DNA from 3 places in the Lentzea sokolovensis genome. Region 2 is predicted to be linked to each of the others. Evidence: riboswitches for the same ligand, from Rfam matches in the RefSeq annotation. Region 2 holds a riboswitch; each other region holds the start of a gene.
The links. Region 2 has a riboswitch for S-adenosylmethionine ahead of SK854_RS23895 (aminotransferase class V-fold PLP-dependent enzyme). Riboswitches for the same ligand answer to the same signal wherever they lie in the genome.
Positions count from the first base shown of each region.

Region 1: it holds a riboswitch for S-adenosylmethionine, as region 2 does, so the genes downstream of both, thrC (threonine synthase) here and SK854_RS23895 (aminotransferase class V-fold PLP-dependent enzyme) in region 2, are expected to answer to the same signal.
Region 3: it holds a riboswitch for S-adenosylmethionine, as region 2 does, so the genes downstream of both, SK854_RS14660 (methionine ABC transporter ATP-binding protein) here and SK854_RS23895 (aminotransferase class V-fold PLP-dependent enzyme) in region 2, are expected to answer to the same signal.

Region 1 is NZ_JAXAVU010000019.1:8,631-10,888, forward strand. Features, by position in the region: gene holA (DNA polymerase III subunit delta) at 1-855, opposite strand, end outside; SAM riboswitch class I at 934-1,068, shown strand; gene thrC (threonine synthase) at 1,080-2,258, shown strand, end outside.
Region 2 is NZ_JAXAVU010000010.1:410,318-412,575, forward strand. Features, by position in the region: gene SK854_RS23895 (aminotransferase class V-fold PLP-dependent enzyme) at 1-900, opposite strand, end outside; SAM riboswitch class IV at 938-1,052, opposite strand; gene SK854_RS23900 (potassium/proton antiporter) at 1,126-2,258, opposite strand, start outside.
Region 3 is NZ_JAXAVU010000008.1:29,675-31,932, reverse strand. Features, by position in the region: gene rsmA (16S rRNA (adenine(1518)-N(6)/adenine(1519)-N(6))-dimethyltransferase RsmA) at 1-715, shown strand, start outside; SAM riboswitch class I at 804-897, shown strand; gene SK854_RS14660 (methionine ABC transporter ATP-binding protein) at 1,117-2,115, shown strand; gene SK854_RS14655 (methionine ABC transporter permease) at 2,112-2,258, shown strand, end outside.

The DNA of each region.
Region 1 (2,258 bases), on a different contig from region 2:
CCCCGCCTGGTCCCAACCACGCGACTGGGCCTGCGCCTTCTTGATCTTCCACGGCGGCATGCCGAGCGGACCGGCCAGGCTGAACGGGTCGGCGCGCCCCACCGCGGTCACGCGTGCGACCGTGCGCACCGCGTCCGCCAACGCGTCCGCGACCAGCACGTGCGGCACGCCGAGCTGCATGGCCCAGCGCAACGCCTCCATGGCACCCGCCCGGTCACCGACAACGGCTTTCTCCGCGACGGCGAACCCCGTCACCTCGGCCTTGCCCTGGTGGTAGCGGCGGATCTCCTCGACCGTCACCTTGCCGTCGGTGTCGGAAACGAGCTGCGACGAGGCCGCCGCGAGCTCGCGCAGGTTCGTGCCCACGGCGTCGATGAGCGTGGCGACGGCGTCCGGGTCGATCTTGCCGCCCGCCCGCCGCACCTCGTTGCGCACGAACGCCTCGCGCTCAGCGGACTTGGTGACCTTGGCACACTCCGTGACCACGGCACCGGCCTTCTTCAGCTGTCCGGGCAGGTCCTTGGCCGCCTTGCTGCGACCACCGCCCGTGTGCACGACGACGAGCGTGACCCCGTCCGCGGGCGCCTTGACGTAGGAGAGCACCGTGTCGGCGACCTCCTTGCTGATGTCCTGCCCGTTCTGCAGGACGATCACGCGCCCCTCCGCGAACAGCGACGGACTCACCAGTTCGGCCAGCTCCGGAGCCGTGAGATCAGTCACCTGGACGCGGGTCAGATCGGCGGTCGAATCGACCTCGCGGGCAGCCTCGAGAGCCGCCCGAACAGCACGTTCGACCAGCAACTCCTCCTCGCCGATGACGAGGTGCAGTGACTCCGGTGCGCTCACGCTCCGCATCTTCCCACGTCCCGAATCGTGGACGTTGGTGGCTGACCACCGGACGGGTGCCGTACGTTGGTAGCCACAACTGAACACCGCTCATCCAGAGGGGCAGAGGGAACGGCCCGACGAAGCCCCGGCAACCGGCGTCACCGCTGTGCGCAGAACTGCGCGTAGAAGACGATCACGGTGCCAATTCCGACCCGTTCGATTTCGCGGGAAAGATGAGGAGATACCTCGCGATGACTGCTGTCTCTGTGCCTACGAGCACCAAGTTCGACCTCGGCCCCGCCCGCGCGCTGCTGTGCCGTGAGTGCGGAAATGAAACGCCTCTCGCTCCTGAGTACGCCTGTCTCGAGTGTTTCGGGCCGCTGGAAGTGGCCTACGACTTCGGGAAGATCCGGCGCGAGGACATCGAAGCCGGCCCCAGGTCGATCTGGCGCTACCGCGGCCTTCTCCCTGTTCCGTCCACTGTGGAACAGCACCCGAACACCGATCCCGGCGGCACCCGCCTGGTCGAGGCGCACAACCTCGCCAAGGCCCTGGGCGTCCGCAAGATCTGGGTGAAGGACGACACCGGCAACCCCACCCACTCGTTCAAGGACCGCGTCGTCGGCGTAGCGCTCGCCGCCGCCCGTGAACTCGGCTTCAAGGTGCTGGCCTGCCCGTCCACCGGCAACCTGGCGAACGCCGTCGCCGCGGCCGCCGCCCGCGCGGGCTGGAAGTCGGTCGTTCTCGTTCCCTCCAATCTTGAGCGCGCCAAGATCCTCATGAGCGCCGTGTACGACGGCGCCCTGATCGCCGTCGACGGCAACTACGACGACGTGAACCGCCTCGCCCAGGAACTCGCCGCGGAGAACGAGGACTGGGCGTTCGTGAACGTCAACGTCCGCCCGTACTACGCGGAAGGCTCGAAGACGCTCGGCTACGAGGTCGCCGAACAGCTCGGCTGGCGCCTGCCCGACCAGATCGTCGTGCCGATCGCGTCCGGCTCGCAGCTCACCAAGGTGGACAAGGCGTTCCGCGAACTCGGCCAGCTCGACCTGGTCGAAGCGACGCCGTACAAGGTGTTCGGCGCGCAGGCCACCGGCTGCTCCCCGATCTCGGCCGCCTTCAAGGCGGGCCACGACGTCATCCGCCCGGTCCGCCCGGACACGATCGCCCGCTCGCTGGCGATCGGCGCACCGGCCGACGGCCCGTACGTGCTCGACGCCGTGCGCCGCACCAACGGCGCCATCGACGACGTCACCGACGAAGAGGTCGTCGAGGGCATCAAGCTGCTCGCCCGCACCGAGGGCATCTTCGCCGAGACCGCCGGCGGCGTGACCGTCGCGACGGCGAAGAAGCTGTTCGAGTCGGGCCAGCTCGACCCGGACGCCGAGACCGTGCTGCTGATCACCGGCGACGGCCTCAAGACCCTC
Region 2 (2,258 bases):
GTGCCGCGACAGGATCTCGCAGGCCGCGGCCAGCGCGTGCACGCCGACGACGTTCGGGCTGCCGGCCTCGTGCCGCTCGGGCACGGCGGACCAGGCCACCCCGAGACGGTCGCCGTGGTCGGTCACCTTCGAGGTCGCACCGCCGCCGACCAGGTACGGCTGGGCCTGCTGCAGCCAGTCCGCGCGGCCGACCAACACGCCCGCGCCGAACGGCGCGTAGATCTTGTGGCCCGAGAACGCGATGTAGTCGACGCCCAGCTCACGGGCGTTGATCGGACGGTGCGGGGCGAGCTGGGCCGCGTCGAGCGCGATCCGCGCGCCGTGCCGGCGGGCGACCTTCGCGAGCGCGGCGACCGGCCACAGCTCCCCCGTGACGTTGGACGCCCCGGTGACGATCACGAGCCGAGGGCCGACCGGGGCGGCGGCCAACGCCCGGTCCAGCGCGACCACTGCGGCGCCAGACGAAGACGGTGCGGGAACACGCTGAACGTTGGGGCCCCTCCACGGCAGCAGGGCCGCGTGGTGCTCGCTGTCGAACAGGACGACGGCGGTGTTCTTGGGAACGCTGCGCGCCAACAGGTTCAGCGAATCGGTGGTGTTGCGGGTGAAGACGACGGTGTCGGAGGAGTGCGCCCCGACGAAACGGCGGATGCGGTCGCGGGCCTGCTCGTAGACGCGGGTCGAGACCTGCGAGGCGAACCCGGCGCCGCGGTGCACGCTGGCGTACCAGGGCAGCAGCTCGTCGACGGCGTCGCGCACCTCCTGCAGACAGGGCGCCGAGGCGGCGTGGTCGAGGTTGGCGTAGGTGACGCGCTCTCCGGTGACGAGCGGAACCCGCAGGTCAGCGCCGACGACAGCCGGAACGGCGGTGGTGGTTCCAGGGGTGATCGCGAGCGTCATCGAGCTGCCTCCGAGGCCAGGGGCCCCGTCCAGCGAAGGCCCGCGCTTGACCGGCGCCCCACGCGCCGGACCAGGTCCTCACCAAGGGCACCCCACCGCGGTTGGAGGGTTGCCGGCCAGCAAGCTTGGGCTTGACGCTGGCTCTCATGACCTGCCGACGACGTTAGCGGAGGCTGCCGCGCCCGTCGACACCTGATTCAGATGCTGAGAAGCATCGGTGACCGACTAATCGCCGGACTCGCCCTTCCACCGTGCGTAGCGACCGGCGCGGTCGACGGCACGTACGCGCCGCTCAGCGGCATCGCGCGCTTCCTCGGTGGTGACGATGAGCAACTGATCGTCCGTCTGCAGCCGGGTCGTCGGTTGTGGCGTGAAACTCTTTCCCGAGCGCACCACGAGGCTCACCGTGGCGCCGATCGGCAGCCGCAGTTCGGTCATGTAGACGCCGTGCAGCTTCGACCCGCGCTGGATGTGCACCTGCAGCAGTTCGGCGCCCAGCTCGTCGAGCGGCGAGGAGTCGACCTGGACCTCCTGCGCCTCCCCCGCCTTCACCAGCCCGAGGCGCCGGGCGAGGAACGGCAGTGTCGTGCCCTGCACCACCGTCAGCACGATGACCAGCACGAACACCACGTCGACCAGTTCGCGCGCGCCCTCGACCCCCTGGATCAGCGGGATCAGCGCGAACACGATCGGCACCGCGCCGCGCAGCCCCGACCAGGACAGGAAGACCTGTTCCCGCCACGGCACCTTGAACGGCAGCGAGGCGAGGAACACCGACAGCGGCCGGCCCACGAACGTCAGCACCACGCCCGCGACCAGGGCGGGGAACAGCACGTCGAGCAGCCTCGACGGCGAGGCGTAGAGGCCGAGCAGCACGAAGAGCCCGATCTGGGCGAGCCAGCCGAGACCTTCGGCGAACGAGAGGGTGTCGGCGCGGTGCGGCAGGCGGGCGTTGCCCAGGACCAGCGCGGCGACGTAGGTGGCGAGGAATCCGGAGGCGTGCGCGAGGTCGCCGGCCGTGTAGGCCATCACGCACACCGCCACCGTGGCGAGCGGGTACAGACCGGTGGAGGGCAGTGCCGCGCGTCTGAGCCCGGCTCCGCCGAGATAGCCGAGAGCGACGCCGATGAGCGCGCCCACGCCCAGTTCGTAGATCACCAGCAGCGGCGCGGTCCACGAGATCGCGTCCGACGAGGCCAGCAGCACGACGGCGATGTAGACCGGCGCGTCGTTGAGGCCCGATTCCAGTTCGAGCGCGCCCGTGAGCCGCGGCCCGACACCTAACGAGCGCAGGACGCTGAACACGGCGGCCGCGTCGGTGGACGACAGCACCGCGCCCCACAGCAACGCCATCCGCC
Region 3 (2,258 bases), on a different contig from region 2:
CGCCGGGTTGACGGAGGACGACGTGGTCCTGGAGGTCGGCCCCGGCCTGGGCTCCCTGACGCTCGCCCTGCTGCCCGCCGCCAAGCAGGTCGTGGCGGTCGAGATCGACCCGCCGCTGGCGCAGCGGCTGCCTCAGACGGTCGGCGAGATGGACCCGGACAACGCGGGCAAGCTGCACGTCGTCCTCAAGGACGCCATGAAAGTCACCCAAGAAGACCTGCCGGTCCTACCGACCGCGATCGTCGCGAACCTCCCGTACAACGTCGCGGTCCCGGTGGTGCTCCACCTCCTGGCCGAACTCCCGAGCCTCCAAAAGGGCCTCGTCATGGTCCAGGCCGAGGTGGCCGACCGGATGGCCGCGAAGCCCGGCAGCAAGATCTACGGCGTCCCGAGTGTGAAGCTCGCCTGGTACGCGGAGTCCAAGAAGGCCGGCTCCATCGGCAAGAACGTCTTCTGGCCGGCGCCCAACGTCGACTCGGGCCTGGTGTGGTTCCAGCGCCACGAAAAGCCGCTGTCCACAGTGGACCGGAAGAAGCTCTTCTCGATCGTCGACGCCGCTTTCGCGCAGCGCCGCAAGACGCTGCGAGCCGCCCTCAAGGGCTGGGCCGGCAACCCGGGAAACATTGACGAACTGCTCGCCGAAGCGGGTGTGGATCCCCAGCAGCGGGGCGAGCAGCTGAGCGTGATCGACTTCATCCGGATCGCCGAGGTCTAGGCCGGGGATCCTTCGGCCAACAGTGTGATCTGTCGAACGAATCGGAATCTGGCTTGCGCAACCGAACGTCCGTCCGGTTGACTGCTACTTGCCATCCGGAGCGACTGAGAGACCTGGCTCTACGACGTCGCAGCAACCACCCGCTGGATGCGGGCAGGTGCTAACGCCAGGACCGATGGAGGAGCACCATGGGTACCGTGCGAATGCTGACGCGCCGTCGAGTCATCGACCAGTGCCGTCGCTCGTCTTCTGCATGTCGTCGCCACCTCGTCTAAGGCGCCTTTTCAGAGTCCTTTGACGCGCACTCAGTCATCGAGTGGCGCACACCTGAGCAGAAACTTCGACCGCGCACGTCCGTCTCAATCGGACAGTGTGCTGTCGCGCGCAGCCGTGGAGCAGACGTGATCACTGTCGAAAACCTCACCAAGTCCTTCCAGGGCGTCAGTGCCCTCAACGGCGTGACCCTCGACGTCGAGGCCGGAACCGTGCTCGGCGTCGTCGGCCCGAGTGGCGCCGGCAAGTCGACGCTCGCCCGGTGCGTCGCGCTGCTGGAGCGTCCCGACTCGGGTGCGATCCGCGTCGACGGCACCGACATCACCAGCCTCGACGGGTCGGCCCTGCGTGCCGCCCGCCGCCAGATCGGCGTTGTGCCGCAAGGGGATTCGCTTCTCCGTCAGCGCACGGCCGCCGGCAACATCGCACTGCCGCTGGAGTCCGCGGGCATCCCCGGACCGCAGCGCCGCACCCGTGTGGGCGAGCTGCTGGACCTCGTCGGGCTGACCGACAAGGCCGCCTCCTACCCCGACCAGCTGTCCGGCGGGCAGCGTCAGCGCATCGCCGTGGCACGCGCCCTCGCCGCCAACCCGTCCGTGCTGCTCGCCGACGAGCCGACCAGCGCTCTGGACCCGGAGACCACCGGTTCCGTGCTGACCGTGCTCGACCGTGCGCGCGCCGAGCTGGGTGTGACCGTTCTCGTCGTCACGCACGACATGGGCGTGGTCCGCAAGATCTGCGATGACGTCGCTGTGCTGGAGCAGGGCCGCGTCGTCGAGCACGGCAAGGTTCTGGACCTGGTCAACGACGTCGCGAGCCGCACGAGCAGTGCGCTGCTGCCCGCCGTCGACCTGAACCCGATCAACGAGAGCAGCTACGACCGCGTCGCGGACGTCGTGCTCGTCGGGTTCGCCGCGGTCGGCGCGTTGCTGCCTGAGGCCGCGCACCGGTTCGGCGTCGAGCTGAACATCGTCGGCGGCGGTCTGACGCGCCTGGGCGAGACCCCGGTCGCGCGTTTCCGGCTCGGCCTGAACGGCGAGCGCTCGGACTCCGCCCTGGAGTGGATCGGCGAGGCCGGCGGCTCGGTGCAGAGGTCCCTGAAGGGCCCCCAGGGAGTAGCTGCGTGAGGTCTGCAACACCCTGGTCCGACGTTCTTTCGTTCCTCCTCGAAGCGACCGGCGAGACGCTGTACATGGTCGGCGTCTCCACCGTCATCGCCACGGTTTTCGGAGTTCCCGTAGGTGTCTGGCTGCAGCTCACCGCCAAGGGC